Regions from separate parts of the Sagittula stellata E-37 genome, predicted to be linked through region 2. Evidence: riboswitches for the same ligand, from Rfam matches in the RefSeq annotation. Region 2 holds a riboswitch; the other holds the start of a gene.
What was found. Region 2 has a riboswitch for thiamine pyrophosphate ahead of thiB (thiamine ABC transporter substrate binding subunit). Riboswitches for the same ligand answer to the same signal wherever they lie in the genome.
Positions count from the first base shown of each region.

Region 1 (15,762 bases), 2.0 Mb from region 2:
CGATGTGATGGGATTTCGGATGGGTATCGTTGGACTGCCGAACGTCGGCAAGTCCACGCTGTTCAACGCACTGACGAAGACCGCCGCGGCGCAGGCGGCGAACTTTCCCTTCTGCACGATCGAACCGAACGTGGGCGATGTGGCGGTGCCCGATACGCGGCTGGACAAGCTGGCCGGGATCGCCGGATCGAAGCAGATCATTCCCACGCGCATGACCTTCGTGGACATCGCTGGCCTGGTGAAAGGCGCATCGAAGGGCGAGGGGCTGGGCAACCAGTTCCTGGCCAACATCCGCGAGGTGGACGCCATCGCGCATGTGCTGCGCTGTTTCGAGGACGATGACGTGACCCACGTCGACGGCCGGGTCGATCCGGTGTCGGATGCGGACACCATCGAGACGGAGCTGATCATCGCCGACATGGAGTCGCTGGAAAAGCGGCTGCAGAACATCGTCCGCAAGGTGCGTGGCGGCGACAAGGAGGCGGTTCAGCAGGAACGTCTGATGAAGATGGCGCTGGAGGTGCTGGAGCAGGGCAAGCCGGCCCGCGTCGTCGAGGTGGACGCCGAGGATGCGAAGGCCTGGCGGATGCTCCAGCTTCTGACCGCGAAGCCGGTGCTCTACGTCTGCAACGTCGACGAGGGCGACGCGTCGGAGGGCAACGCGCTGTCCGCGAAGGTCTTCGAGATGGCAGCGGAACAAGGCAATTCGGCAGTGGTGATCTCGGCCAAGATCGAGGAAGAGATCAGCCAGCTCGACGCCGATGAAGCGCAGGAATTCCTGGGTGAGCTGGGGCTGGAAGAAGCCGGGCTCGACCGTCTGATCAAGGCGGGTTACGCGCTTCTGGGCCTGCAGACCTATTTTACCGTGGGGCCGAAGGAGGCGCGCGCCTGGACGATCCGCGAGGGCACCGGCGCGCCGCAGGCGGCGGGCGTGATCCACGGCGATTTCGAGAAGGGCTTCATCCGGGCCGAGACCATCGCCTACGACGATTATGTCACGCTTGGCGGCGAAGGCCCGGCGAAGGATGCCGGCAAGATGCGGGCCGAAGGTAAGGGCTACGTCGTGCAGGACGGCGACGTGCTGCACTTCCTCTTCAACACCTGAGATCGCGCGGAGGGCCGGGCCTGTGTCCGGCCCTGGCGCTTTCAGTCGGACCCAAAGGGCGCGGTCTTGGGCCGAGAAGACGCCGCCCGCGACGGCGAAGCCGTTGACGGTGTCTTCGTCCTCGACGCCGATTTTGCGGGGCGGGCCGCCTGGTCTGGCCGCTGCCGCCGTCGGTGAGTCCCCAGCCGGCACGCCGTCGCCGGCCATCGGCAGGGATCCTCGACCAATGCCGCGCGACGGGCCGTCAGGCCGTCGGCGCAGGGGCCCGGCTATCGCGCGCCAGGCTGTCTTCGGGCCGCATCCAGCTTTCCATCCGGTAGGCGCTGTCCCAGAACCGCCATTCGTGCCAGCAGGCCCGTTCGAAGGCCGCCGACATGCGTAGCCTTGCGAGGCCGTCCGCTTCTGCGCCCAGGCGGTCGGTCAGATCCAGCATCCGTGCCACGCTTTCGTCGAAGGCCTCGCCCGAGTAGGTGTCGATCCACGCGGCATACGGATTGTCCGGCGCGCTTCGCGCAGCGATGTCGTGGCCGACGTCGCGATAGATCCAGAAGCAGGGCAGGAGGGCGGCCACCGCCTCGTCGAACGGACCGAGGGCAGAGGTGCGCAGCAGGAAGGACACGTAGTGGTCGCAGGCGGCGGAGGGCGCCATTGCCGCCAGCATCGTCTCCGACACGCCGAAACGGTCCATGTAATGCGTGTGGAGTTCCCGTTCGACCGCGATGGCCCCGGCGGCCGCGTTTGCCAGTTGCGCCACCGTGGCGGGATCGGGTGCGCGTGCGGCGGCAAGCGACAGCGCCCTCGCGAACCCTTCGAGGTAGAGCGCGTCCTGCACGATGTAGCCCTGGAAGACGTCGCGGCGCAGCTGGCCGGTCGCCATGTCCGTGTTGAAGGGCATCTCGTGAATCCGGGTCCGGAGCGTTTGAGTCTGGGCGGCAAGGTCGTCTGTGAAGGTCATGTCGGTGTGTCCATCTGGTGAAAGTGATTGACCGGGCCGTGGCCGGCGCCGACACGGAGCTTGTCCGCCGACGCGATGGCCGCCCCGATGTAGCGTTTGGCCCGTGCCGCCGCCCGGTCGAGCGGCAGCCCCGCGCCAAGCCCGGTTGCAATGGCAGAGGCATAGGTGCAGCCGGTGCCATGGGTGTTGCGGGTCGGACTGCGCGGTGCGTCGAACCAGGTTTCGCCCTCGCGGGTGGCCAGCAGGTCCGGGCTGCGGTCGCCGGTCATGTGGCCGCCTTTCAGAAGGACGGCGCGCGGCCCGAAGTCCAGAAGGGCGCGGGCATGCGCGACCATTTCGGACCGGGTCGTGGCTTCGGGCCAGTCCAGCAGATCGGCGGCTTCGGGCAGGTTGGGCGTGATGACCGTGGCCCAGGGCAGCATGGCGCGCAGGGCGTCGACCGCCAGTTCCCCAAGAAGGCGGTCCCCGCCTTTGGCGACCATCACCGGGTCCAGCACGACGGGGCACTGCAGCCCGTCGATGCCACGGGTCACGGTCTCGATGATGGCGGCGTCGCCAAGCATCCCGATCTTGACCGCGTGAATGTCGATGTCCGCCCGGATCGCGGCGATCTGGTCGGCGATCAGCCCGGTGTCGCACAGGCTGACACCGCTGACGCCCCGCGTGTTCTGCACGGTCAATGCGGTGATGGCGGTCATGGCATAGCCGCCCATGGCAGAGATCGCCTTGATATCGGCCTGGATGCCGGCGCCGCCGGACGGGTCCGACCCGGCGATGGAGAGGATGTTGGGGATCATGCGGTCCTCCATGAGTCGCACAGCGCGCGGGCCGCCCCAGTCATGTCGGCTGCGCGGGATATGGCCGAGACGACGGCCATGCCGGCGCCGCCCGACGCCTTCAGGGCGGCAGCATCGCGGGTGGTCAGGCCGCCGATGGCGAGGCAAGGCAGCGCGGTCCGGGCGGCGATCTGGGCAAAGCCGTCGAGGCCGATGGGGGCTGCGTGATCGGGTTTCGATCCGGTGGCGTAGACTGGCCCCACGCCCAGGTAATCGACGCCCTTCGGTACGGCCGCCAGTTGGTCCGCGTGCTCAATCGACAGGCCGAGGAACATGTCCGGCCCGATGCGGGCCCGGATCGCGGCGGGGTCGCCGTCGCCCTGACCGATGTGCAGCCCGTAGGCACCTGCGGCGATGGCCACATCCACCCTGTCGTTGACAATCAGGCGGGCACCGAGCGGGGCAAGGCTGGCGATCACCCTTTGGGCGAGGGGGATGAGATCGGCGTCAGAGGAGGTCTTGTCGCGCAACTGGACCCAGCCCGCGCCGCCGCGCGCGGCGGCGGTTGCCTGGTCGGGAACCGGCGCGGGGGCCGAGGCCTCGGTGACGAAACACAGTGGCGGGATCATGACAGGACAATCCGTGCGCCCCGCGCCAGGTCATGCCCGTCGAGCGTGTAGAGCGCGTCGAGGAAGGCCACCTGGAACGAGCCCGGCCCCTTTGCCCCGTTTGCCGCCCGCTCTCCGGCGAGACCGTAGAAGGCGAGCGCCGCCACGGTCGCCTCGAACGGGTCCTGACCGGCGACGAAGGCACCGACGATGCCGGTCAGGGAACACCCCAGCGCCGTGACGCGCGGCATGAGCGGGTGGCCGTTCTGCACTTCGGCGAAGCGGGTGCCGTCGGTCACGAGGTCCGTCTGCCCCGTCACGGCCACCACACCGCCGGTCCGGCGCGCGAGAACGGCGGCCGCGTCGGTGGCCACCGACACCGCGTCGCCCGCATCGACGCCTTTGCCGGATGCGTCTTTTCCGGCCAGGGCGATGATCTCGGACGCGTTGCCCCGGATGACCGTGGGATTGAGTGCCAGCAGCTGTGCCGCGACTGTCTGCCGGTAGGTCGTCGCCCCCACTGCGACCGGGTCGAGCACCCAGGGTTTGCCGTGGTCGTTGGCCGCCGCTGCGGCGTCCGTCATGGCCCCGGCCCAGTCCGGCGACAGGGTGCCGATGTTGACGGTCAGGGCAATGGCGAGGCCCGCGAACTCTGCCGCTTCCTCTCGGGCATGCACCATCGCGGGCGATGCCCCGGCGGCGAGCATGGCGTTTGCCATGACGTTCATCGCGACAAAGTTGGTGATGTTCTGCACCAGCGGTGCGGTGTCACGCATCTGGTCGAGGGATCTGTCCGGCGTCTGCATCGTGTCCTCCTTTGCCGGACGGCAGGAAAGACAACGACGAAGGACAGGGCAAAGCCCGGACGTTCCGCTGCGCCTCCCTCCGCCGGCATTATCCGGTTCAGGTTCGAAGGGTACGTCTCAGCCCGGTTTCCCGAGCGCCCCCGTCGCTTGTGCGTGGACACTTGCATCCGCCACGGCCCGCGTCAATCGCCGGGATCGGTTTTCTGTCGCGGGAGCCACGCGCGCCTTGCAGCGTCGTGGTTTGGAGCGGAAGGGGCGTTTGGCTTGCCCCTGGCATACCGAAACGTGCGGGAGGTGGAGGCGCGTCAGCGGTTGCCAGATGGCGCGGGATACGCGGGAAGAACGCGATTTCCGCCATGCCGTGTAGCATATTCACCCGGTCGCGTTGCCAGCCGTCGTCGATGGAGGATGTAGGACTCTCACCCCGCGCCGTTACATCCGGCGCGGCGACGACAAAGGCGGCAGCGGCGCTGGCCAGCAACTGCCAGGGTCACGCCGCACGGGGGTGTTGTTGGCGCTCTTGCGGCGCCCCGCCCACGAGAATCCGGTTCAGGGCGTCACGTGAAGCGCCCCGAGCGTTCGAGCACCTCGATCTGGTATCCGTCGGGATCGGCGACGAAGAAGAAGCGGCCAACCAGTTCACCGGCCGGCGCGAATTCGACCAGTTTTCGGGGGGATAGGCCCTCGGCCTCGAAGCGGGCATGTTCGGCGTCGAGGTCGGAGACCGACACCGCGAGGTGGCCGTAGCCATCGCCCAGATAGTAAGGTTCGGTCCGGCCCTTGTTGACGGTCAGTTCGACTTCGAAGCCGGTTTCGTCGTTGCTCAGGTAGACGAGCGTGAACTCCGGGAAATCCAGCCTGTCGGCGACGTCCAGGCCAAAGGCCTTGCGGTAGAACGTGACAGAGCGTTCCTCGTCGAGGACTCGGATCATGCTGTGGATGGCTTTGGCCAAGGGGGTCTCCTGAACGGGTTCGATTTATTGACGAATTCAGGATAGAGGATATTCGGCACGCGGGGAAAGTGGCGACGTGCGACATGTCCGTTTGTGCTCGGAAAGCCCGGTCGGCGGCCATTGGTCCCGATGTTCTGTCTTTACGGACTGGCCCACGAGAATCCGGCAGGCAGAGCGCAGGAGCGACGCGACATGAAAGCCGTGTCGGGCATGCCGCAGGCCTTGGCCTTCCGGTCGTTCAGGACTTGGCGTCCTCGGGCTGTCTGCGGATGTCCAGATCCCTGTAGCCGTTGGGGTCGAATTCGTCCGGGTCGAACGATTCTTCGTGGTCGGCGATGCCGGTGATGTGGGTGGTCCCCGTCTCTTCGTCGTAGACGAGACCGTAGTTCTGGCGCCCATCCGACTTGAAGCGCATGTATTCGTGGACACCCGCGTAGACGAAAGCGAGTGCGAACGGCAAGACGATGACAATGGCGATCACTTGTGCGTCCATGAGGCTCCTTCTGGGTCTGGTCGGACACGGCCGGTCAGGGCAGATGCATCGGACGCACCCATGATCCGGCGTGGACCGCTCTCTGTTCGACATGCTCAGCAGGTGGTTCAAAACGCTGTTTTGTCAAACGGGAACTGCGTCGCGGCGTGTCAGCCGATGGCGGGCTGCGCACGATCGGGGCAACAATGGGCTTACCCCATCTGCGCAAACCCGGGGCCGTCGCGGCGCGCGCATTCGGCCCGACCGGCGCAGGCGGTGGCGTGCGCCACGGCCCATAGGACACAGCGGCGCGCGCTTCCCGGGCACATTCAGTCGGATGCCGTGGGCGCCGCCGTGTCGCTGAAATGGCTGTTGCGGGTTGTTTCTGCGCGGGTGCGTTCGCGGATGTCCGCGCCCTCGCAGATCGGGCCGTAGTCGCCCGGCTCGCGGTGGAGGGCGAAGTTGAACACGTTCTCCCGCAGTTCGCGGCACCGGTCGAGGTCGATCTCGGCCACCGCCACCTCGTCGCCCCGGCCCTGCGTGCGGGCGACGATCTCGCCGGTGGGCGCGATGATGCAGGAACCGCCGATCAGCTCGCAGCCTTCCTCCAGCCCGGCCTTGGCCGTGCCGATCACCCATGCGCCGTTGGCATAGGCGCCGTGCTGCATCGACAGGTGGTTGTGGAAGTCCTGAAGGTGGTCGTGTTCGGGGGCCTGCGGGTAGTGCTGCGGGGTGTTGTAGCCCAGCATGACGAGTTCGGCCCCGCGCAGGCCGAGAACGCGAAACGTCTCGGGCCAGCGCCGGTCGTTGCACAGGCACATGCCCATTGTGCCGCCCATCGCCTCGAACACCGGGAACCCGAGGTCGCCGTGTTCGAAGTACCGCTTTTCGAGGTGCTGGAAGGCGCGCCAGTCTTCGTGGTTGTAGTGGCCTGGCAGGTGGACCTTGCGGTACTTGCCCGCGATCCGCCCCTCCGGCGTCACGAAGATCGAGGTGTTGAAGCGGCGCTCCCTTTCGCCGTCCAACAGGAGTTCCGCAAAGCCGAGGTAGAAGCCTATGCCCATCTCGCGCGCGGCGTCGAACAGGGGCAGGGTTTCGGGGCTGGGCATCTCGGTCTCGTAGAACCTGTCCAGATCGTGCCCTTCGAGGAGCCAGCGCGGGAAGAAGGTTGTCAGCGCCAGTTCCGGGAACACCACCAGCCGCGCGCCGCGGTCATGTGCGGTCCGCATCAGGGCGATCATGCGCGCGACGGCGGAGGTGCGCGATTCGTCCCGGGCGATGGGGCCAAGCTGGGCGGTGGCGGCGACGATCTTGCGGCTCATGCGCGGGGTCCTTTCCTGCATCCGGCCCGGGCAAGCGCGACGTCGGCCAGAAGCCGTGCGCCGCGCTCCAGGTCTTCGGGCGCGGTGTATTCCTCGATGTTGTGACTGATGCCGTCCCGCGAGGGGACGAAGATCATGGCGGAGGGGCAGAACGGCGCGAACATCTGCGCGTCGTGCCCGGCGCCGGAGGGCATCCGGCGGTGGCTGTAGCCCAGTCGGTCGGCGGCGGTGGCGATGTCGTCCACCAGCTTTGCGTCGAAGGCGACGGGTTCGAACCGGGCCAGCGAACGGCGGGTCAGTGTGCATCCCTCGTCGCGGGCGGCGGCCTCGGCGAATGCGAAGAGCCGCGCCTCAGCCCCTGCCAGCCGGGTTTCGTCGGTGTTGCGAAGGTCGACGGTCAGCGTGGCGCGTTCGGGCACGACGTTGACGAGGTCCGGAGACAGCGACATGCGGCCCACGGTGGCCACCTGCGGCGGGCCGAAGTCGGTGGCGATGGCGCGGGCCTCCATCGCGATGGCGGCGGCCACGTGGCCTGCGTCGCGGCGCATCAGCATGGGGGTCGTGCCCGCATGCGCCGAGCGGCCCTTGACCGTGAACTCGGTCCACGAGATGCCCTGCACGCCCGTCACGACCCCAATCTGCACCCCTTCGCTCTCCAGCACGGGGCCCTGTTCGATGTGCAGTTCGAGGTAGGCCGCCGGGGACAGCGCGCCGACCGGCGCGTCTCCGCGCGCCCCGATGGCGGTGAGCGCCTCGTCAACGGTGGCGTCGTCGATGCCGCGACTGGCCAGCATCGCGTCGAGCGGCAGCGCACCCGCCGCCACGCCGGAGCCCATCATGTCGGGGGCAAAGCGGGCGCCTTCCTCGTTGGTGAAGAAGGCGACGGCCAGCGGATGATCCGTTTCGACGCCCGCCTCGATGGCGCTTTCGATCACCTCCAGCCCCGCGAGCACACCCAGGGTGCCATCGTAAAGCCCGCCGGTCGCCACGGTGTCGATGTGCGAACCCATGACCACGGGCGGCAGGTCGCCAGGGCCGGGGCGGATGGCCCATGTGTTGCCGATCACGTCGGTGGTCACGTCCAGTCCCAGATCGCGGAACCACCCGGTGACCAGCGCGCGGCCGGCGGCGTCCTCCGGCGTAAGGGCGAGGCGCTTGCACCCGCCGCCGGGCAGGGCGCCGACCTGGCCGAGTTGTTCGATACGCGCGATGAGGCGGTCCAGGTCGATCATGCGGCGCCCCGGACGGCATCGGCGGGGCGGCCCACCAGTTCGGTATAAAGCGCGGGGTCGGTGTCGCCTTCGGTGCCGAAGATCAATACGCGGGCGTTGTCGTCCAGCCCGAGGGCGGTGCGGGCCGGGCCGTGGGCGGCGGCGGCCATGAGCGCGGACAGACCGGCGACGGCGCTTTCGCCTGCCACGATGGCCGGGTCTCCGGGGGCGGGATCGGCGAGCCGGCGCATCAGCGCGACGGCATCCTCGTCGGCCACCGATACGGTGGCGAAGGCCAGCGGCTTCAGCACGTCCCACGCCAGCAGGGAAATCTCGCCGCAGGCCAGCCCGGCCATGAGCGTGTCCAGATCTCCTTCCACCGGCGTCGGTTCGCCATGGCGCATCGTTTCCAGCCAGCAGGCGGACTTCTCCGGATCGGCAAGGATCACCCGGGGCGCCTGCGTGCCGTAGCGGCGTCGAAGCTGTCCCGCCACAGCCGCTGCCACGCCGCCGACGCCGGTCTGGATGAAGACGTGGGTGGGTGGTTCGGGCAGCGCCCCTGCGGCTTCGGCGGCCATGAGCTCGTAACCCTGCATCACATCCTTTGGGGTCTCGGTGTAGCCGGGGTAGGAGGTGTCCGAGACGACGGTCCATCCTTCTGCACGCGCGGTGGTGTCGGCCTCGCGGACGCTGTCATCGTAGTTCCCGGCAGAGCGGCGAACCTCGGCGCCGTAGGCCTCGATCGCCCGCTTGCGCCCTTCGGAGACGGTGGCATGGACGAAGATCACGCAGCGGCACCCGAAGGTCTGCGCGCCCCAGGCGACGGACCGGCCATGGTTGCCGTCGGTCGCGCAACAGACGGTGATGCCGCTGACAACATCGTCATGGGCGCCGTCCAGGATCTCGGCGACGGTGGCCTCCACGCCTTTCTTTTCGGCGATGGTCCGGACGAGCAGGCGCAGCACGGCGTAGGCGCCGCCAAGTGCCTTGAAGCTGCCAAGCCCGAAGCGCGTGCTTTCATCCTTGTAGTGGATCGCTTTGACGCCGGCCTCTGCCGCCAGTCCCGGCAATGCGTGCAGCGGCGTCGGCGCGTACCCCGGCCAGGCAGAGATCGTGGCGCGGGCGGTGGCGAAAGCCGCGTCGTTCAGCACCGCCTGTTGGGTGGAGTCATAGGGCGCGTCTGCGTCGAAGTGCGGGTTCAGGATCAGTTCGGCGGAGGTGCCGAAGGGCGTTGCGTATTTCATGAATGTCCTCGGTTCGCGCGCCCGGAGCGGCGGCGGATCGTCTCTGCCAGCACCACGAGCGCGATGTTGCCCAGCACGATCAGCACCGCGAGGGCGTTGAGACTGGGGGAAAGGTTGAAGCGGAAGTCGGAGGCCACCAGCACCGACAGCGGTTGTTCGCGACCGCCCAGGAAGGCGGTCAGCACGTATTCGGCGGAGGACAGGACGAAAGCGATCACCCAGGAGGCCATCAGCCCGTTGCGCATCAAGGGCAGGATCACGCGGCGAAAGCTCTCGAAGCGCGATGCGCCCAGGTCCTCGGCGGCGTCGATGAGGCGGAGGTCGATACGGATCAGGACGGAGGCGATGATGATCGTGCAGAACGGCAGCACGACGACCGATTGCCCTGCGATCACCGTCCAGAGGCCCCGGTCCAGCCTGATCTCCTTCAGCAGGATGAGCTGGCTGACTGCGAGGATCAGCTTGGGCACGAGGAACGGCAGGAGGAGGATGACCACCATCAGGCCGCGCAAGCGCATCGGGTAGACCGTCAGCGCCAGCGCCGCGAGCGCCCCGAAGAGGGTGGCGAGGATGGCGACGGGAAAGGCGGTCTTCAGCGTCGTCAGGAAGCCTTGCCCGAGGCGCCCGTCATGCAGGATGGCGTCGTACCATTCGAACGTGAAGCCGCGCAGCGGCAGGGCCATGATGTCCGACGCATTGAGCGAAAACATCAGTATGACCGCGATGGGCAGGTACATGAAGGCAAAGACCAGCAGGGTCCAGCTTTTGGCGGCGCGCGTCATGTCCGGCCCTCCACAAGGCTGGAGCGGCGGATCGCAAGCGCTCCGGCGGCGAAGGCCATCATCAGGATCGCAAGCATTGTCCAGGCGATGGCCGACCCAAGCGGCCAGTCGAAGGCGGTCCCGAAGAGGTCGTTGATCGCCGAAATGATGGTGATGCCCGACGCGCCACCCAGCAGCTGCGGGGTCAGGTAGTCGCCCGCCACCATCAGGAACACCATCAGCCCGCCTGCGATCAGGCCGGGCAGGGTGAGCGGCAGCACCACGCGGCGGAAACGCGCGTGTGCGGGCGCGCCCAGGTCGGCGGCGGCTTCGAGCCACGCGTCGTCCAGCGCCTCGAACGCCAGCCAGAGGCCGATGACCATGAAGGGCAGATAGTTGTATACAAGGGCGATATGGGTGGAGAGTGGGCTGAACAGCAGGCTTTGCAGCGGTGTCTCGATGGCGCCGAGCCACATCAGGCTGCGGTTGATGACGCCTTCCGCGCCCAGCAGGACGCGCCAGGCGAAGATCCGCACGAGGTCACCCGAGTAGAGCGGCACAAGCAGGAGTGTGAGCAGCGTCGACTTGGCGGCTCCGACCCGCTTGGCGAGGAACCAAGACACGGGATAGGCGATCACGGCAGTGATGGCGACGACCAGCGCGGCAGAGCCGAACGCCCGGACGATGAGCCCCCGGTAGGTCGGCGACCCGGCGATCTTGGCGTAGTTGGCAAGGGTCGGTTCGCGCGAGATGGTGACGAAATCCACCTGATAGAAGCTGTAGACGAAGAGGATCGCCAGCGGCGCAATGCACAGTGCCAGAAGCGCCGCGATCACCGGGCTGGCCAATATGGTGCCCAGACGGGTCATGCTGCGATCCATGCGCGGAACGGATCGAAGGCCAGCGCGACGGTTGCGCCGGGCTCGGGCGGGGTGCCGGCATGGGTTGCCTGCAGGTGCAGGTCTTTCGCCCGGCACTCGATCAGCCAGTCCGCGCCGCGAAAGACGCAGTGGGTCACGGTCGCGGGGATGCCGTCGTCCGCCAACCCCACCTGTTCGGGGCGCAGGCACAACACGGCGTCGGCCTTGGCCTCTGCCGCCGCCGGACAGGTGAAGGTGCCAAGCGGGGTGTCCAGCGTGGCGGTCTCGCCGGTCCGGGTGCGGACCTGGCCGGGCACGCAGGTGGCGCCACCGATGAAATCGGCAACCCAGGCGGTGCGCGGGCGGGCGTAGATGTCCTGCGGGCGGCCCTGTTGTTCGATGCGTCCATCGCGCATGACGACGATACTGTCGGACAGGGCGAAGGCCTCTTCCTGATCGTGGGTCACATGCAGAAACGTCATGCCGAGCCGCCTTTGCAGGTCTTTCAGTTCGATCTGCATGTCCTTGCGCATGCGCCGGTCGAGCGCCGAGAGCGGCTCGTCCAGCAGCAGAAGGCGCGGCCGGTTCACGATGGCACGGGCCAGGGCCACGCGCTGCTGTTGCCCGCCGGAAAGCTGGGCGGGACGGCGTTCGGCGAACCCCTCCATCTGCACGGTTTTCAGGACGTCATGGGCGCGGGTGGCGATCTCGGCCCGCGAGAGGCCCGCATAGGCCAGTCCGAAGCCTGCGTTCTCCAGCACCGTGAGGTGCGGGAAAAGCGCGTAGCTCTGGAAGACGGTGTTGATCGGGCGCCGTGCCGCGGGCACCTGGTCCAGACGCGCGCCGTCCAGCCGCAGGGCGCCGGAACTCACGTCCTCGAACCCGCCGATCATCCGCAGGATCGACGTCTTGCCGCAGCCCGACGGGCCAAGAAGCGTCACGTAGCTGTTTTCGGCCAGGGTGAAATCCACCCCGGCCACGGCCGTGACGCGACCGTAGGTCTTTGTCAGCGCGGACGCTTCCAGAAGGGCTGGCATCAGCTTGCCTTGACCTCGTTCCAGAGCGCGACCCACTCATTGTAGCGCGGCGGGTTCTTCTTCCAGACGAAGCTGTCCATCACCGACAGGTCGTCGATGAAGATCTTGGACTGCTCTTCCGGGCTCAGCATGTCGCGCGCGGCGCTGGTCGACTGCGCGTAGGGACCGCCTACGGCAAGCATCTTGCCGTATTCGGGGCCAAGCAGGTAGTTCACCAGCTCGAAGGTGGCGTCCAGCCGTTCGCCCTCCACGCCCTTGGGCACGGCGATGGTGTCGCACCAGCCGATCACCCCGGCTTTGGGCTTTGCCATGCCCATGTCGATGCCCTGCGCGCGCAGGTCGTAGTAGGGCGGTACCCACGAGAAGGCGCAGACCACTTCGCCGGTCGCAAACAGGTTGGTGAGATCGCCGATGGAGTTCCAGTAAGTCCTGAGCTTGGACTTCTGGATCATCAGGACGCGCTTGATCTCGGCCAGTTGGGCATCGTCCATGTCGAACATCTCGGACTCCGGGATGCCGAGGTACATGGCCGCGATCATGATCCCTTCGAGTGCGTAGTCGCGCATGGCCAGCTTGCCGTCGTACTTGTCGCCCTCGAAGAAAACCGACCAGTCGGGTTCTTCGTCCATCAGGTCGGCGCGGTATACGATGGGGTTGATGCCCCAGTAGAAGGGGATGCCATAGGTTTCGCCGTCCATCTTGCCGAGCGGCGTCTGCTTGAACGTGTCATAGAGCAGCGCGGCGTTCGGCACCTTCTCGAAGTCGATCGGCTGGAGCAGGTCGGACGCGGTGTAGAATTCAACCTTGTCGAGCCCCGGAGTGATCAGGTCGACGGACGAGGCGCCACCGGCGCGCAACTTGGCGAACTGTTCGTCGTCGGTCCCGATGAACGTCTTGGTGAGCGATACGTCATGGGTGGACAGGAAGGGCGCGAGGTAATCGTCCTTGGCGAGGTTTTCCCATGTCATCCAGAGGATATCGGTGGCGGCAAGCGCGCGCGTGGCGGGGGCCAGCGCGCCAAGGGCGGTGCCTGCCAGTGCGGATTGAAGGAGGGTACGGCGGTGCATGGTCTTCCTCTCTGTTGGGTCTGTCGGGCGTGTCTTTGTCGTTCTTCTTGTTCTTCAGAGGCCCACGTCGGCGGATCGGTTCCTGCCGTGAGGGCCGCGACTCGACGCTGGCATGAAAAAATGTTTTCACTAAATTATAATTGAAGAAAATATGGTTTCAGACATGCATTGCCTAGAAATTTGGCAGATCCCGTGGGGCGGCGCGGCGGAAACGGTCGTTTCGATAAACCGGGTGCGACCCGGGTGGACCGAGCTGACGCATATGAAAATGCGTTTGCATGTGCGTGAAAACGGGTAAACTCATGAGGCATGACTGCTGATGCACCATCCGACGTGCGTGGCTCCCTGCTGCGGCGAATCCACGAAACCTACGCCAGCCTGCCCGACCGCGAGGCGCGCGTGGCGGACACGATCCTGAACGCCCCGTCCGAAATGCCGGTCTGGACCGCTTCGGAACTGGCCGCACTGGCAGGGGTGTCCAACGCGACGGTCAGCCGGTTCGTCCAGAGGCTTGGATACCGCAGTTTCGAGGATGCGCGACAGGATGCCCGGACCCTGCGCGAGACAGGCTCTCCGCTGTTCATGAAGGGCGACATGCAGATGGCGTCGAGCCATGCCGATCTGCTGCGCGCCGAGGCAGGGGTGATCGAGACCACGCTGGCCCAGGTTGACCCGCGCGTGCTGGCCGAGATCGCGTCAGCGCTGGCCGGAGCGGGGCAGGTGCGCCTTATCGGGTTCCGCAACAGCCGTTTCCTCGCGGACTACCTGACCGCGCAACTGGCGCAGTTGCGGGCAGGGGTCGCGCCGCTTGCACTGGAAGGGCAGACCTTGGCGGAAGGCATCGCCGGTGTCGGACCGGGCGACGTGGTGGTCGTGATCGGCCTGCGCCGCCGTCCCGCGCACTTCGGGCATCTCGTGCGGTTGCTGTCGGAACGGGGCGCGCGGCTCTTGCTGGTGGCGGACAAGGGGCTGCGCGAGGCACCGGCGTATGCCACCTGGACGTTGACCTGCGCAGTAGAGACCGCCCTGCCGCTGGACAGCTATGTGGGTGTGATGACCGTCCTGCGGCTGCTGGCCGCCGACACCGCCGAGGCCCTTGGCGACGCGGCGCTGCACCACCTGAACGAGGTCGAGACCCTGCGCGATTCCCTGTCCGAACTGGAACGCTGAGGACACCCTTCCTGCCCATGCATTCGCGTCTGGCTTTGCCGTGCGTGCACCGGATTTGGGTTCGCGACGCGCCGCCGTGCGGCCTAGGCCGTCCCCCGGGCGCGCGCGCGCAGGATGTCGCAGAACTCCAGCGCGGCGGGTTCCAGCGGTTCCTTGCGACGGGTGACAAGCCCGAACCCGGAAAGCCGTATCTCCGGCCGGATATCGAGCACGGTGAACAAGCCAGCCATCTGGTGTGCCTGAACGACTGCCATGGGCAGCAGGGCGACCGCGTCCGATTCCTGCACGAGGTTCAGGATCAGCAGGATCGATGAGCATTCGATGGTGTCGCGTGGCCGCCGCAGGGCCGCCCGGTCGAAGGCCGCGTCGAGCACCTGCCGCGACGGGTTGCTTTTCGGTTGCAGCGCCCAGGCGCAGTCCTGAAGGTCGTCGAGCCGCCGTGTGCCGCTGGCGAGCCGGTGACCCGCGCGCGCCACCACGACCAGCCGTTCCTCGGCCAGCGGCTCGAAGGTGAAGACGGTCCTGTGCCGTTCGGCACTGAAGCGTCCGACAGCCAGGTCGAGCCGTCCCGCTTCCAGTTCCGACAGGATGCCGTCGCTGGTTTCGCCGTGCAGTGCGACGGCAAGCTGCGGTCGGCGCGCCTTGATCTCGGCGACCGCGCGGGCCACCAGGTCGGGCGCCGCGCCGGTGATCGCCCCGATGGCCAGCGTTCCGTATCCGCCCGCGCGCCGGGCGGAGAATTCTTCGGAAAACCTTTGCAGGCGCGAGAGCTGCGCCCGCGCGTTGTCCACCGCGAACTGGCCCAGCGGGGTCAGGACCATGCCGCGCGGGCTGCGTTCGAACAGCGAGGCCGCAAAGATCTCCTCCACGTCCCGCAGCATCTTGGAGGCGGTCGATTGCGTCATGTTCAGCGCGTCCGCCGCGCTGTGGGTGGTGCCGTGATCCGCCAGCGCCACGATCAGCGAAAGGTGCCGAACCTTGAGGTTCGCGGTGATGTCCCTGTCCAGCCTGTCTCTCCCATCCGGGCAATCGCGTTTCGCGATTGCAGAAGCGGATTGTTTCATTGGAACGTTATCACTGCGCTGGATAGCGTCAACGGTGGAGGAGACCGCGGGGGGAACGCGGACAGCATCGGCGCCATGCGGACTTTTGCCGTACGCGTGTGCCGATCCGCATCCGTTTCCCCGTGGAATAGCGGCGCGGGGACCTTGTGATCCGCAGCCGAAAGAACGGATTTAGAGGAGGACAATCATGCACTTCATCAAGACCGCCGCCGTTGCGGCCGTGACACTTGCCGCCGTGACCGGCGCCGCCTGGGCCGAGTACCCGGAGCGCCCGATCCAGCTGATCGTGCCGTGGGGCGCGGGCGGCGGCACCGATGCCGTAGGCCGCCTGCTGGGCGCCGAGATCCAGAA
Region 1 is NZ_CP155729.1:3,361,615-3,377,376, reverse strand. It holds gene ychF (redox-regulated ATPase YchF) at 8-1,105, shown strand; gene tenA (thiaminase II) at 1,350-2,060, opposite strand; gene thiD (bifunctional hydroxymethylpyrimidine kinase/phosphomethylpyrimidine kinase) at 2,057-2,857, opposite strand; gene thiE (thiamine phosphate synthase) at 2,854-3,465, opposite strand; gene thiM (hydroxyethylthiazole kinase) at 3,462-4,250, opposite strand; TPP riboswitch at 4,308-4,402, opposite strand; gene ABFK29_RS15980 (VOC family protein) at 4,808-5,203, opposite strand; gene ABFK29_RS15975 (hypothetical protein) at 5,442-5,696, opposite strand; gene ABFK29_RS15970 (N-carbamoyl-D-amino-acid hydrolase) at 6,005-6,997, opposite strand; gene ABFK29_RS15965 (Zn-dependent hydrolase) at 6,994-8,229, opposite strand; gene ABFK29_RS15960 (diaminopropionate ammonia-lyase) at 8,226-9,452, opposite strand; gene ABFK29_RS15955 (ABC transporter permease) at 9,449-10,234, opposite strand; gene ABFK29_RS15950 (ABC transporter permease) at 10,231-11,082, opposite strand; gene ABFK29_RS15945 (ABC transporter ATP-binding protein) at 11,079-12,110, opposite strand; gene ABFK29_RS15940 (extracellular solute-binding protein) at 12,110-13,177, opposite strand; gene ABFK29_RS15935 (MurR/RpiR family transcriptional regulator) at 13,487-14,347, shown strand; gene ABFK29_RS15930 (LysR family transcriptional regulator) at 14,431-15,411, opposite strand; gene ABFK29_RS15925 (tripartite tricarboxylate transporter substrate binding protein) at 15,599-15,762, shown strand, end outside.
Region 1: linked by a shared signal. The riboswitch ahead of thiM (hydroxyethylthiazole kinase) and the one ahead of thiB (thiamine ABC transporter substrate binding subunit) in region 2 are both predicted to bind thiamine pyrophosphate.

Region 2 (15,762 bases):
CGCCTGCGTGGCGGAAAACTGGACGCCCGGATCGATGCCGAAGAGTGGCGTGACCTTGGCGAAGGTTACCTGCAGTTGTGTCGCGACTTCAATGACCTGGCAGGCGCTTTGGACACGCTTGTCTCTTCGTTGCACATGAGTGCAGCCACGGTCCAAACCAATGCCGGTGAGTTGTCGGGCATGTCCGATGAGATGTCGCGCCGTGCCGAGATCCAGGCAGCCACGCTAGAGCAATCCGCTGCCGCGCTGGACGCTCTGTCGGGCGGCGTGAAATCGGCCGCGGACAAGGCGCAAGTCGCCGACGAAAAGGTCATCGAGGGCAGGCGGCGTGCAGAGCAGGGCGGCGAGGTCATGGCCCGTGCCCTCCAGGCCATGAGCTCTATCGCCAAGAGTTCGGAGCAGATCAGCAAAATCATCACAGTGATCGACGACATCGCCTTCCAGACCAACCTGCTTGCCCTCAACGCCGGGGTCGAGGCGGCGCGCGCGGGCGAGTCGGGCAAGGGCTTCTCCGTGGTCGCTTCCGAGGTTCGGGGACTGGCGCAGCGGGCGTCTGCCTCGGCGGGCGAGATCAAGGAACTCGTCCTGAACAGCGTAGATCAGGTCGAGGATGGTGAACGGCTCGTGCAGGAAACCAGCCAGACCCTGTCGCATATCGTCGAGAGCGTGTCGGAGGTTTCGGGGCTTGTGTCCGCCATCGCGCGCATGGCGCGCGAGCAGGCGGGCGGTGTACAAGAGATCAATGTGGGTATCGCCGAACTGGACAAGGTGACTCAGCACAACGCCGCAATGGTCAACCAGACCAGCGCATCGAGCCAGCAGTTGACGGTTGAGGCGACACGTTTGTCCAACCTACTGGCGCAATTCACCGGCGGCACGGAGGTTGCCGCGCCCACCTCGGTCGCGGCGGGCGTGCCAGAGTTGTTCGGAATGGATTTCGCGGTGGAGACACCTCCGCACGACGGGGCGTCCGACCTGACCAAGGAGACGGACGGAGGCTTCGATCACACGAGCGCCGATCCGGACATGTCACCTGCGGAGAACACCCAAGGCGGCGTACTCAACGACCGCAAGTCGCTGGGCGAATACACCACGGAAACAGCCGGTGACGATGGCGTCCGCTACGGCGAGCAGAACGAGCGCTTGCTGCACGGCAGCTGGGATGGAGAGGCCGTCGATCCCCGCCCGGTCGAAGTGGAAGAGGAAAAGCTTGCCATCAACGCCCCCGCCGCGTCTCGGTTTACGGCAGCGAAAGGGAGCACGTCGGCCCCTGCAGCCCCGGTCACCTGGGACGAGTTCTGAGGCGACCGATCAGCCGCCGATGCGTCCGCCCGCGTCGCCGATCTGGCCGCGGTGGAGCAGCAGGTGGTCGAGAAGGACACAGGCCATCATGGCTTCGCCCACCGGGACCGCGCGAATGCCGACGCAGGGATCGTGCCGGCCCTTGGTGACGATCTCCGTCTGTTCGCCGGACAGGGTAATCGTCTTGCGGGGCGTCAGAATGGACGAGGTCGGCTTGACCGCGAAGCGTACAACGACATCCTGTCCGGTAGAGATGCCGCCAAGGATGCCGCCCGCGTGGTTGGAACTGTAACGCGGGCCGTCGTTCGACATGAAGATCTCGTCCGCGTTCTGCGAGCCGGTCAGTGCTGCCGCCGCCATGCCTTCGCCGATCTCCACGCCCTTGACCGCGTTGATCGACATCATCGCGGCGGCAAGATCGGTGTCGAGCTTGCCGTAGACCGGCGCTCCGAGGCCGGCGGGCACACCACGCGCCACGACTTCGATCACCGCACCCACGCTGTCGCCGGACTTGCGCAGGTCGTCCAGATAGCCCGCCCAGTCATCCGCTGTCTCGGCGTCCGGGCACCAGAAGGGGTTCTGGTCGATTTGCGCGTCGTCATAGCGGGCGGGATCGGCCTTGCGCGGGCCCATCTGCACCATGTAGCCGCGGATCTCCAGGCCCGGCGCCAATGCATTCAGCGCCGCGCGCGCCAGGCCGCCCGCCGCGACGCGCGCCGCCGTCTCGCGCGCCGAAGACCGCCCGCCGCCGCGGTAGTCGCGGATACCGTACTTCTGGAAATAGGTGATGTCGGCATGACCGGGCCGGAACTTCTGCGTGATGTCGCCATAGTCCTTCGACCGCTGGTCGGTGTTCTCGATCAACAGCTGGACGGGAGTGCCGGTGGTGCGTCCCTCGAACGTGCCCGACAGTATGCGCACGGCGTCCGGTTCCCGCCGCTGCGTTGTGTACTTGTTCTGCCCCGGCTTGCGCTTGTCGAGCCAGTGCTGAAGTTGGGCCTCGTCGACCTCTACCCCCGGCGGCACGCCGTCGACAGTCGCCCCCAGTGCAGGGCCGTGGCTTTCGCCCCACGTGGTGACGCGGAAGATATGGCCGAAGGTGTTGAGGCTCATGGGCGGTCTCCTTTGGGCGGTGTCCTAGGGCAGGGAGGGCGGGCGCTCAAGGGGTTTCGCCTTGCCAGAAGCGCCGGACGGCCCTAGGTTCCGCGATACCTCGGGGTGGCGGAGCACGATCCGCCTGAGATTTGCGTAGACGCATCAACCCGTTGAACCTGAACCGGTTAGCACCGGCGGAGGGAAGGTATCGGTCTGTCTCCGAATCTTGCCCTCTCGTGAGCGAAACTTGGAGGAAGACCATGAAGACCTTCACTTTTGCAGCGGGATTGTTCCTTGCCACCGGCGCCGTTACGGTCGCCGCCGCGCAAGAGGTCCTGACTGTCTATGCCCCCGACTACTTCGTGTCGGAGTGGGGGCCGGGCCCCAAGATCGAGGAGCTGTTCGAGGCGCAGTGCGGCTGCGACTTGCAGTTCAAGCCGGGCGAGTTGTTGCCCCGCATCATGCTGGAAGGCGAACGGACCGGGGCCGACGTGGTGATCGGACTGAACACCGACGTCACGAAGAAGGCCCGTGAAAGCGGGCTATTTGCGCCGCATGGCGTCGACCTGTCACCGCTGACCCTTCCGCTGGACTGGACCGACGACGTCTTTTTGCCGTTCAACTATGGCCACACGGCTTTTGTCTACGACGCCACGAAAATGGAGCCGCCGGCTTCGCTCGAAGCGATGGAAACGCTGCCCGAAGACGTGCGCATCGTCATCCAGGACCCGCGCACGTCGATCTCCGGCCTTGCGTTGGTGCTGTGGATCAAGTCCGTCTACGGCGATGAAGCCGGGGCCTTCTGGGAGGCGCTGGCGCCCAACATCGTCACCGTGACGAAAGGCTGGTCGGAAAGCTACGGGCTGTTCACAGACGGCGAGGCTGACATGGTGCTCAGCTACACGACATCGCCCGTCTACCACATCATCGCCGAGGGCGACGAGACGAAGAAGGCCGCGATCTTCCCCGAAGGCCACTATTTCATGGTCGAGCTGGCGGCGAAGGTCGCAGGCAGCGACCAGCCGGAACTGGCACAGCAGTTCATGGACTTCATTCTCAGCCGCGATTTCCAGTCGATGATCGCGACGGGCAACTGGTCGTTCCCGGCCGCTTTGCCCAGGGACGAATGGCCGGAAGGGTTCCAGAAGCTTGATCTGCCGGAAGAGGTGATCTTCTATTCCGAGGATGAGGCCGCGGCCCTCAGAGACGAGGCCATCGAGGAATGGCGGCGCGCGCTCTCCCGCTGATCGCGGGCGCGGCCCTTGCATCGCTGACGCTGGGGCCGGTCGCGGTCGTGCTGCTGCGGGCCGGGGGGCTGGGTGCGCTTGCGCCCGGCGACCTGGCCGCGTTGCGGTTCACGTTTGTGCAGGCGATGATCTCGGCGGCGGTCAGCGTGACACTCGCCGTGCCGGTGGCGCGGGCGCTGGTGCGGCAACGCTTTCCCGGACGCGCGGCACTGGTCGCGCTGATGGGGGCGCCGTTCATCCTGCCGGTGATCGTCGCCGTCATGGGGCTGATCGCGGTCTTTGGCCGGAACGGATTGGTGAACGGACTGTTGGGCGCGCTAAATCTGCCGCTGGTCGATGTCTACGGCCTGCACGGCGTGGTGCTGGCGCATGTGTTCTTCAACCTGCCGCTGGCTGTCCGGATGCTGTTGAACGGCTGGCAGGCGGTGCCCGGAGAACGGCTGCGCCTTGCGGCCTCGCTTGGCCTGTCGCGTGGGGCGATGTGGCGGGTGATCGATGCGCCGGTCGTGCTGCGTGTGGCCCCGGGCGCGTTCGTGGTGATCTTCGTGATCTGCCTGACCTCCTTTGCCGTGGCGTTGACACTGGGGGGCGGACCGCGGGCGACGACCGTCGAACTCGCGATCTATCAGGCGATGCGCTTCGATTTCGACCTTGGGCGGGCGGCGGCGCTGGCTCTGGTGCAGTTGGCGCTGGGTCTTGCGGCCGGGTTGGTGGCATTGAAGGTTGCGCGGGGCGAAGGCTTTGGCGCTGGCCGCGACCGCATCGTGCCGCGCAGGGACGGCAGGGGCTGGGCCCGGGGCGCGGACTTCGCCTGGATCGTCGCGGCGGCGTTGTTCCTGCTGGTCCCGCTGGGGACCGTTATGACACGCGGCACGGCGGGACTGCTGCTGTTGGGGCCGGACACCTTTCGCGCGGCTGGGCATTCGGTCGCCGTGGCGCTGGCCTCCACCCTGCTGTGCATGGGCTGGGCTATGGCGCTGGCCAACCGGCGCGGAGAGCTGCTGGCGCTGTCGGCCATCGCCGTCTCGCCTCTGGTGCTGGGCACCGGGCTTTTCCTGATGCTGCGGCCTTTCGTGAACCCGTTCAGCATGGCCCTGCCGGTGACGGCGCTGGTCAATGCGCTGATGGGGTTGCCCTTCGCACTCAGGATCATCGTGCCGCAGGCCGAGGCGGTGGAGGCGGACTTTGGACGGCTGCGCGCCTCGCTCGGGATGACGGGCTTCGCCTGGTGGCGGCTGGTCTGGCTGCCCCGCCTGCGCCGGCCTTTGGGGTTCGCCTCGGGTCTGGTGGCGGCGTTGGCAATGGGGGATCTGGGTGTCATCGCGCTGTTCGCGGATCCGGACCGGGCGACGCTGCCGTTGCAGGTCTACCGGCTGATGGGATCCTACCAGATGGAGGCGGCGGCCGGTGCTGCCTTGTTGTTGCTGGGGCTCAGCCTTGGCGCGTTTGTGTTGCTCGACAGGGGAGGGCGCCTTGCTGACGCTTGAAACACTGCACGCGGACATGGACGGCACCACGCTGTCGGCCGATCTGTCGTTGTTGCCGGGGCGGCGTGTCGCTGTGCTCGGTCCGTCCGGTGCCGGCAAGTCCACCCTGCTGGACCTGCTGGCAGGGTTCAGGACGCCGCGAAGCGGACGCATCCTTTGGGAGGGGCGGGATCTGACGGAGGTGCCGCCCGAGAAACGCCCTTTGTCGATCCTCTTTCAGGACGGCAATCTCTTCCCGCACCTCGACGTTGGGCGGAACCTCGGGCTGGCGCTGCGCCCGGACGGGCGCCGCCCCGGCCCCGGGGATACCGCACGGATCGATGAGGCGCTGCGCCGGGTCGGGCTGGACGGCATGGCAGCGCGCAAGCCGGGTACGCTGTCGGGTGGGCAGCAATCCCGGGCCGCCCTCGCGCGCGTGCTGTTGATGGCCCGTCCGGTTCTGCTTCTGGACGAGCCCTTCGCCGCGCTGGGACCGGGTTTGAAGCGCGAGATGCTGGCGCTGGTGGGCGAGGTCGGCGCGAGCCTTGGCGCGCTGACCGTCATGGTCACGCACGACCCTGGCGATGCGCGCGACTTCGCGGAAGAGGTCGTTCTGGTGGCGGACGGCACGGTGCATCCGCCGGTCGCGACGGACGCCTTCTTTGCCGCGCCGCCGCCCGCTTTCCGGCGCTACATCGGGGAGTGAGGGGTTCCCGCGCCCTTGCCGCTCCGGTTATCCTGAGAACGGTTTCGGTGGCGAGGGTGATAGGCGATGGACAGACGGACGTCATTCCGGCTTTCCGAGCGGCTGATGGGCATGGACGAGGCCACATGGGCCCGTCACGCAAATCCGTGGAGCGCGTGGTCGCGGGTCACGATCCTGCCGCTTTTGGCGCTGGCGATCTGGAGCCGCGTGTGGATCGGTGGCTGGGCGCTGCTGCCCGTCGTCGCGGTGCTGTTGTGGATCTGGCTGAACCCTCGGCTGTTCCCGGTGCCCGACACCACGGACGCCTGGATGACACAGGCGGTTCTGGGAGAGCGTGACTGGCTGGCCCATGGCGACAAGCCCGAGGTGGCGCACCACCGTCCCACGGTGCGTCTTCTGACGGGCGCCAGCGGACTTGGCAGCGTCGTGTTGATCGCCGGGCTGGTCTGGCTGAACCTCTCTCTGACGCTGCTGGGCCTCGTCCTCGCCATGGGTGGCAAGCTGTGGCTGATGGACGTGATGGTGCGGGCCCGGCGCGATCTGGCCGCGGCGGGACGGGATACGGTCAGTATTTGAGGCCCGTGTCGCAAAGCACGGTCACCACCGTCGCGTCCCGAGCCACGCGCCCCGATGCCAGCAACCTGGACGCGGCGCAGACGTTGGCGGCGGCGGAAAAGCCCACGTACAGGCCCTCCTGTGTGGCCAGTCGGCGGTGCCAGTCGATGACGTCTTCGTCGGTCACGGTCAGGCCGAAATCCATCAGCGCGGCGTCCCAGTGCGGCGGCACGGTGCCGTAGCCGGTGCCTTGCAGCATGTGGCGGGCCTTGACCACGGGTTTGCCCGCAAGCGGTTCGCTGCCTTCCGGTTCGACGGGCGCGCAGAGGATGCCCGGCTTGGCCGCCTTCAGCGCCTTTGCGATGCCCAGGTATGTCGAGCCCGTGCCCACCGCCGCGACGAAGGCATCCAGCGGGCCGTCGGCCTGGGCAAGGATCTCGGCCCCGGTGATCTCGTGCGCGGCGATGCCTTCGGTCGCGTTGAACTGGTCGACGTAGAAGGCGCTCTCGGACTTGGCCAGGCGCTGCGCCTCATCCGCAGCGGCGGTGACATCCGCGCCCGTGACCTGACCGGGGGCGCCGTCGACCTGCGGGACAAGCACCACGCGCGCGCCGAGGCCCTCCATCATCCGGGCGCGGGCCGCGCTGTTGCCTGCCGACATCGTCGCGATGAAAGGGTGACCGAGGGCGGCGCAAACGACAGCCAGCCCGGCGCCCATATTGCCGGAGGTCATCTCGACCACCGGCATACCCGGTTGCAGGCGGCCATCTGCGCGGGCGGCGCGCAGGATGGCCAGAGCGGCGCGGTCCTTGACGCTGCCGCCGGGCATCAGGAACTCTGCCTTCGCCAGGATGCGCCCCGGACCGTCATGGCAGCGGGTCAGTTCAATGAGGGGCGTGTTGCCGATGAGGTCGAGGACGGAGACGGGCATGCGCGGACCTTTCCTTGATACCCGATGGGTAGCCGGTCACGCGGTCGGTGGCAAAGGGCGACAGGCCGCGCAAGGCCCCCGAAAGCAGAAAGCCCCGCCGGTCGGGGCGGGGCTTTCCGTTACTGTATCCGGTCCGGATCAGGCGTTGGGCTTGCGCTTGATCGGTGCCCAGATGCGCTTGTTCACAAGGTACAGCAGGGCGGACATGATGATGAGGAAGAACACGCCGATAAAGCCTGCTTCCTTGCGGGCCATCATCTTCGGTTCCGCCGCCCACATCAGGAAGGCCGCGACGTCCTGCGCCTCATGGTGCAGGGAGTTGGAGTGGCCGTCGTCGAAGTCGACGTCCTCCCCGTACAGCGGCTGTGCCATGCCGATCCAGCTGCCCGGAACGGTGTGCTTGCCATTCTCGTCCAGACACTCGGCCGGGTAGCCGCCGGCGGTGAACACGGCGTTGTAGTTGCCGGGGAAGTCCTCGGGCGCACATTCCGGTGTCTCGTGGTAGCCGGAAAGCAGCGAGGCTATGTATTCCGCGCCGCCCATGCCTTTGAAGAACTGGTTGATGCCGAGACCGTAGGGACCGTGGAAACCGGCACGTGCCTTTGCCATCAGCGACAGGTCAGGTGCGCCCGCTGCGGTCACCGGCGGGAAGTTGTCCGCCGGAATGGCCGGCCGGAAATCGCCGTCGCCATCGGCCAGTTCCGCATCCCACACCTGGAAGTTCTCGGCGTAGGCGAAGACCTGGTCTTCGTTGTAGCCGAGCGCCGACAGGTCGCGGATCGGTACGTATTTCAGGCCGTGGCAGGCCGAGCAGATCTCCGTGTAGACCTTAAGGCCGCGCTGGAGCTGCATCTGGTCGTAGGCGCCGAAGGGGCCTTCGAAGGAGAACGCGAAGTCCTCGACGTGGGCCTCTCCCCCGGCGGCATGTGCGCCGGAGGCAAGACCGATGGCCGTCAGGGCCGCGAAAGTGAGCTTCTTGAACATCTCTTGCGATCCTTTCGAGGTCATTCCGCCGGAGCGTTGGCGGTTTGGCCGGAAGTGTCGGACTTCGGCGGATAGTGCGCGTCGAAATCCTCTTCGATGGTCGTCGGGCGCGGCAGCGGCTTCTCGATCACGCCAAGTAGCGGCAGGATCACGAGGAAGTACGCGAACCAGTAGGCCGAAGCGATCAGCGAGAAGGAGGCGTAGGGCTCCTCTGCCGGCATCGCGCCGAGCCACATCAGGGCCATGAAGTCGATGACCAGAAGCCAGAACCACCACTTGAACATCGGGCGGTACTTGCCCGAACGCACGGACGAGGTGTCGAGCCAGGGTGCCAGTGCCATCGCGAGGATCGCGCCGAACATCGCCAGCACACCGAAGAACTTCGCGTCGATGATGCCGCCGGTGAGGAAGCTGGCGATCTGCACGACCCAGACCTCGGACGTGAACGCGCGCAGGATGGCGTAGAACGGCAGGAAGTACCATTCCGGCACGATGTGCGACGGCGTCGAGAGCGGGTTCGCCTCGATGTAGTTGTCCGGGTGGCCAAGGTAGTTCGGCATGAAGCCGACGATGGCGAAGAACACGGCCAGGATCACCGCCAGGGCGAAGAGGTCCTTGATCACGTAGTACGGCCAGAACGGAACGGTGTCCTTTTCGGCCTCTGCCTTCGACCCGCGGCGCACTTCGACACCGGTCGGGTTGTTGTTGCCCGTGGTGTGGAAGGCCCAGATGTGCACGGCGACGAGGGCCGCGATCACGAAGGGCAGAAGGTAGTGCAGCGAGAAGAAGCGGTTCAGCGTGGCGTTGTCTACCGCCGGTCCGCCCAGCAGCCAGGTCTGGATCGGCTCACCGATGAACGGAATGGCGCCGAACAGGCCGGTGATCACGGTCGCGCCCCAGAAGGACATCTGACCCCAGGGCAGCACGTAGCCCATGAAGGCGGTGCCCATCATGCAGAGGTAGATCAGCATGCCGATGATCCACGTGATCTCGCGCGGGGCCTTGTAGGACCCGTAGTAGAGACCGCGGAAGATGTGCGCGTAGACCGCCACGAAGAACAGCGAGGCGCCGTTCATGTGCAGGTAACGGATGAAGTGACCGCCGTTCACGTTGCGCATGATGTGCTCGATCGAGGCGAAGGCAAAGTCGACATGCGGCGTGTAGTGCATCACGAGGACGACGCCCGTCGCGATCTGCAGTACCAGGCAGAAGGTCAGGATAATGCCCCAGATCCACATCCAGTTGAGGTTCTTGGGGGTGGGGATCATGATGGTGTCGTAGAGCAGACCGACCACCGGAAGACGGGTATGCACCCACTTCTCGATGCCGGTCTTGGGCTCGTAATGATCGTGCGGGATTCCAGCCATAGTGTGCCCTCCTCAGCCCAGCAGGATGGTCGATGCGTCGACCCAGGAGGTCGGCGGGATATGCAGGTTCTGCGGGGCCGGGCCTTTGCGGATCCGGCCGGCCATGTCGTAGTGCGAGCCGTGGCAGGGGCAGAACCAGCCTCCGAAATCGCCGGAGTCGCCAAGCGGGACACAGCCGAGGTGAGTGCAGACGCCCATCTGGACAAGCCAGGTTTCGGCGACTTCGTCAGACCCTTCGGGGTTCGGCATGGTGCGGTTCTCGTCCGTCGCGGGAGCGTTCGGATCGATGTTGTCGTTCCGCGCAAGCGTGTCGACCAGCGGCGATGCGGACCCGTCGGCCAGGGCCTCGTCCTGCAGCTTGGCCTTCTCCACCTCATCCGGCGTCCGGTGGCGGATGAAGACCGGCTTGCCCAGCCACTTCACCGTGAGCTGCGAGCCCGGAGCCACGCCGGACACGTCGACGCGGATGGTGGACAGCGCCCGCACGTCGGCGGAGGGGTTCATCTGGTTGACCAGCGGCCAGACCGCGGCGCCCGCGGTGACAGCCCCGGCGCCGGCTGCGGCGTAATAGAGGAAGTCCCTGCGGGTGGCATCATGATCGTCTGCGTGAGACACGATTGTCGCTCCCTTGTTTCGGGCCCGAGGAAGCGCCCTCCGGCCGACATACGTCCAATGAAGGGAACGAGTCGGACGACTCTCCCGTACATTTCAGAGCGGTATCTACCCGTCACCTTTCAGGTGGTAAAGCATCCAAAAGCCACAGATTGCGGTTCGTGCGCATGTGTCGCGGTTGAAAGCACGCATTTGCGGAGTTAGATGAGGACCCGAGCAGAGGGAGAAGACCCCATGAAGCGCCTGATTCTTGCCGCGGGGTTGTCCTGCGCAGTGGCGGCCCCAGCGGCAGCAGAAACCGAGTTGTCCTTTTATCTGGGGTGGCAGACCCTCCCGCACAGCCGGATCACGGGCGAATTGCCCAACGGTGGCGGCTCGTACGACGAGCTCGTCGGCTGGGAAGGCAAACCCTTTGAAATGCCGCCCTATTACGGCGCGCGTGCCACGTGGTGGCGGACGGACACTCTGGGGTTCGGCGTGGAATACACCCACACCAAAGCCTACGCCCCGAGCGATACCAAGAACGCGCTCGGCTTCTCGCGGCTGGAATTCACCGACGGCCACAACGTGGCGACCGTCAACGTGATGAAGCGCTGGCCGGAGCTTTGGGGCAAGACGACGCCCTATGTCGGCGGCGGTCTGGGCGTGGCATTCCCGCATGTCGATGCGAAGCACAATTCCGGGTCGCGGACCTACGGGTTCCAGGTGACGGGCCCGGCGGCGCGCCTGATGGCCGGGGCCAGCTATCCGATCAACGACCGGTTCTCCGTCTTCGGGGAATACCAGTTCACCTATTCGTCGAACGAAGGTGAGTTCGACGATGGCGGAACATTCAAGACCGACATCAAGACAAACGCGCTGAACGTCGGCATTTCGATGAAGTTCTGATAGCGGCGCGGGGATCGCAGGGCAGGCGGCGCACAGCCCCGCCCTACCGGAAATCCGCGCCTTTTCAACGGCTTCCCATGACCTGACGGGACGCGCGGGGCGGCGTTTGGTACTGCCCCGCTGGCCTTGGCTTTGTCGCGCCCGTCAACCCGCAGGAAGTGTGGCCTTCATCGACTCGCGTTCGGCGAAGCGGGCGTACCACTGCGCCAAGGCGTCGTGGCCGGTGCGCCAGCCGCGCACCTCGTGCCGGAAATCGAGGTATCCCAAGGCGCAGCCGACGGCGATCTGACCCATGTCGAGGGGGCCGGTCAGGTGGCTCATCCAGCGGGTTTCCAGCGCGTCGAGGGCGCGGGCGACCTTGCCCCACTGGCCTTCGATCCACTCCATCGAGACCTTCTCGGAAGGGCGGAACCGCTCTTCGTAGATGATGAGGACGGCGGCTTCGAGGATGCCGTCCGCCGTTGCCTCCAGCGTCAGCGTGTCCCAGATTCTGCTTTCAGGATAAAGGTTTGCCCCGGCCTTGGCATCGAGATAGCGGCAGATCACCCGGCTGTCGTACAGCGTGGGCGCGTTGTCGCGGATCAGGGCGGGGATCTTGCCCACCGGGTTCGCAGAGGTCAGCGTCGGGTCCGGCGAGATGGGCGAGGCCACCACGTCGATCTGTTCGACATCCCCGATCTGTCCCGTTTCGTGCAGGGTCACGAGGACCTTGCGCACAAAGGGCGAGGGCCCGGCCTTCAGAAGTTTCATGGAGGTTCTCCGCAAATTGTCTGCGTGCATGATTGGCAGAGGCTCCCCGGTGTCTCAAGGGGCCGCGCGCGGCATGGCGTTAACCTGCCCTGCCGGGGCCTTGCCGGTTAACGACGCGCGCGGCGGGGTAACGCAGCGCACGGTGCACAGCGCCACAGCATCTGGCCCCTCCAAGTGCCGTGCGCACAACGGATTAACGGATGTTAACCAATGCGCCGGGGGCATTAAGGGACGAACCGGCCGATTGGACCCCGATTCCCGGCCGGTTGTTAACCTTTGGACGATTCGGCCCTCGCGAAACCGTTGCGCGGGCTTTTTTCCTGTTAACCTGTCCGGGAACGGCCCGCGATGGCCGCGCGTCACGACCTTCACGATGGCGTTGGATCGCCGCGTCGCGCGTTCCCTTTCGCGCGGAATGACCCATACTCCTGCACAGAGGTGAAACCCACGGGCCGCGCGTCTGCCGCGTGGCCGCACCGACCGAGAGGAGGCACCGCCATGACCCCCAACCCCGGAACGTTCGGACCGATGACCCGCCGCAGCCTGATCCTGACCGGCGCCGCCGGACTGGTGTCCGGCCTGAGCGTGCCCGCCCGCGCGGCGGGTGTCGCGCCGACGCCCTCGATGCGCGGCGGGGCGAACAACTACCGTCCCGGCGCGCCCATCGTCGCGCGGATCGGCAACGGCGGCTTCCTGATGTCGGGCACCGTGCGCCGGGCAGGGGACGGCGCGCCGCTGGAAGGCGTGCGCATCCAGATCTGGGCGCACACCACCGAAGGCCATGAGCGCGACCCGCAAAGCCATGGCGCCACGCTGACCGACGCCGATGGCGTCTTTCGAATGGACATGCCGCAGATCGTTCCGGCCTTTGGCCAGCCGCATGGGCACCTGGCCTATGACAGCGGCGATTTCGAGACGGTGTTCCTGCGGCCGGTGATGCGCAGCGCGCGGGAGACCAGCCTGAGCGCCGACTTCGTGCTGCAACCGGCGTGACGCGCCGGTCGCCATGCGTCGATACCTGATCTGGGGCGGGCTGGGCCTGATCGCCGTGGCCGCATTGGGAGAGGCGGCGTTCAGCCCGCTGCTTCAATGGCGGCAGCCGGTCTATATCGCCGCCGGTTTCGCGGGCATCGTGGCGCTGCTGCTGGTGCTGGCCCAGCCGCTTCTGGCGGGCGGTCTGTTGCCCGGCGTGCGGATGGCGGTGGGGCGGCGGCTGCATCGCTGGACGGGGGCCGCACTGCTGGGTGCGGTGCTGGTGCATGTGGGCGGGCTTTGGGTGACATCGCCGCCCGACATGGTGGATGCGCTGACCTTCACCTCGCCCACGCCGTTTTCGCCCTGGGGCGTGGTGGCGATGTGGGCGCTGTTCGGGACCGCCGTTCTGGCCGGTCTGCGCAACCGGCTGAGCGCGCGGGTCTGGCGGCTGGGGCATTGTGTGCTGGCGGTGGTGATCGTGGCGGGCAGTGTCACGCACGCCCTGCTGATCGAGGGCACGATGGGCCCCGTGTCGAAGGTGGTTCTTTGCGCCGTGACCGTGGCCGTGCTTTTGCGGGTGCTGCTGCGGCTTCGGGTCTGGCGGCTGGTGGCGCGCTAGGGGCGGCGCTTTGGCGGCTGCGTCCGCAGGGGCACCGGAGCGGGCGTCCGTGCGGCATGGGGAGTCAAGCGCTGGATAAATTGGGTAAAGGCCCCGGATCGGCTTCGGGGCCTTTCATGATTTCCGGCGTGCCCCGGATCGTCAGCCCGCGGAGTCTCGGCGGGCGGCTTCGTCTTCGGCACGGTCCGCGTCCTCGGCGGTCCACGCGTCCGAGCGCAGTTCCAGCCACATTGCGTTCATCACCGCGAAGAGCGCGGCCAGCGGGAGGCCCAGAAGCCAAGCGAAGTACCACATATCCCGTCTCCTTTCCGGTATCAGTAAAGCGTGTCGGATTTGCCGGTCACCTCGTCCTCGGTGACCTTGCCCCAGAGCACCCGGTAGACCCAAGCGGTGTACATCAGGATCAGGGGCATGAAGATCACCGCGCAGACCAGCATGATGAACAGCGTCAGGTGCGAGGACGAGGCGTCCCACACCGTCAGCGAGCTGTCCGGGTCCACGGTGGACGGCAGGATGAACGGGAACATCGTCAGCCCGACGCTCGATATCACGCCGAGGATGCCGAGTTTCGAGGCCAGCAGCGTCGTCACCTCGCGTCCGGCCTTCAGCCCCATGACGGCGAGCGCGATCCCGGCAAAGCCCATCAGCGGCGCCACGGCGATCCACGGGCGTTCGGCATAGGCCGACAGCCACGAACCGCCGCGCATCACCTCGCTCAGGAGGGGGTTCGATGGCCCGTCCGTCACCGCCTCTGCGGTGAAGGCGTAGCCGTCGATACCCACCGCCAGCCACAGCCCGGCCAGCGCGTAGCCGCCCGCCGCGACCATCCCGGCGGTCACGCCGATGGCGCGGGCCCGGTCCTTCACCGCGCCTTCGGTCTTCACCGACAGCCAGGCCGCGCCGTGCATCAGCAGCATCGACAGCGACACCACGCCCGCCAGCAGCGCGAAGGGCCGCAGCAGGCCCACGAACTTGCCCAGCATCGAGCCGTCGTACATCGGCATCAGGTCCTGCGTCAGGTGGAACGGCACGCCCAGAAGCACATTGCCCACCGCGACACCGAACAGCGTCGCCGGCACCGCGCCGCCCGCGAACAGCGCCCAGTCCCAGCGTTCCCGCCAGGTCGGGTCCTCGCGCTTCGAGCGGTACTTGAACGCCACCGGGCGCACGATCAGCGCGGCGAGGATCACGAACATCGCAAGGTAGAACCCGCTGAACGACACCGCATAGAGCGGCGGCCACGCGGCGAAGATCGCCCCGCCGCCCAGGATGAACCACACCTGGTTGCCTTCCCACACCGGGCCGACGGTGTTGATGACCACGCGGCGCTCCACGTCGGTCTTCGCCACGAAGGGCAGCAGCGCGCCAACGCCCATGTCGAAACCGTCCGTCAGGGCGAAACCGATCAGCAGCACGCCCAGCAGGCCCCACCAGATGACGCGCAGCGTCTCGAAATCTATCAGGTCCGAAAGGATCATATCGTTTACTCCGCCGGGGACACGACGCCGCGCGACCGCAGTCGTGCGTCGTGCCGCCGTTGCCAGTCATCCGTCTCCGCAACGTCTAGGTACGGCCCTTTGCGGATGTATTTCACCATCAGGCTTACCTCGATCACGAAGAGGACCGTGTAGAACAGGATGAACCCGGCCAGCGTGAACAGCACGTCAGCCACGCTGAGGTGCGACACCGACATTGCCGTCGGCAGCACGCCCGAGACGGTCCACGGCTGGCGCCCGAACTCGGCCACGAACCAGCCCAACTCGGCGGCGATCCACGGCATCGGAATCCACGCCACCGCGCCCCAGAGCGCCCAACGCGGAAAGGTCATCCGCCGGAAGGACGCGCGCCAGAAGAAATACGCCGTCAGGAGGATGAAGCTGAAGCCGAGGCCCACCATGATCCGGAACGCCCAGAACAGCGGCGCGACGCCCGGCACGGTGTCCCAGGCCGCCTTGTCGATCTGCTCTTCGGTGGCATCGCGCGGATCGTCCACGTAGCGCTTCAGCAGGAAGGCATAACCCAGGTCCATGGAGTTCTGCTCGAACACGAAGCGGGCCTCGGGCGGCACGTCGCCACGGTTCTCGCGCACGGTCATCAGCGCGTCGTAGGCGATGATGCCGCGCCGCACGCGTTCCTTGTTCTCGGCCACCAGATCCTTGATGCCGGGGATCTCCTCCGTCAGGCTCCGGGTGCCGATCAGGCCCATGACCCAGGGGATTTCCACCGCGTAGTGCGTCTCGCGCGCTTCCTTGTCGGGGAAGCCCA
Region 2 is NZ_CP155729.1:800,151-815,912, forward strand. It holds gene ABFK29_RS03655 (methyl-accepting chemotaxis protein) at 1-1,302, shown strand, start outside; gene aroC (chorismate synthase) at 1,312-2,415, opposite strand; TPP riboswitch at 2,507-2,617, shown strand; gene thiB (thiamine ABC transporter substrate binding subunit) at 2,658-3,644, shown strand; gene ABFK29_RS03670 (thiamine/thiamine pyrophosphate ABC transporter permease ThiP) at 3,620-5,131, shown strand; gene ABFK29_RS03675 (ATP-binding cassette domain-containing protein) at 5,118-5,816, shown strand; gene ABFK29_RS03680 (DUF6653 family protein) at 5,883-6,392, shown strand; gene ABFK29_RS03685 (PLP-dependent cysteine synthase family protein) at 6,382-7,302, opposite strand; gene ABFK29_RS03690 (cytochrome c1) at 7,441-8,286, opposite strand; gene petB (cytochrome b) at 8,307-9,653, opposite strand; gene petA (ubiquinol-cytochrome c reductase iron-sulfur subunit) at 9,666-10,268, opposite strand; gene ABFK29_RS03705 (outer membrane protein) at 10,500-11,153, shown strand; gene ABFK29_RS03710 (glutathione S-transferase) at 11,298-11,903, opposite strand; gene ABFK29_RS03715 (hypothetical protein) at 12,402-12,896, shown strand; gene ABFK29_RS03720 (ferric reductase-like transmembrane domain-containing protein) at 12,910-13,497, shown strand; gene cydX (cytochrome bd-I oxidase subunit CydX) at 13,639-13,791, opposite strand; gene cydB (cytochrome d ubiquinol oxidase subunit II) at 13,812-14,975, opposite strand; gene ABFK29_RS03735 (cytochrome ubiquinol oxidase subunit I) at 14,981-15,762, opposite strand, start outside.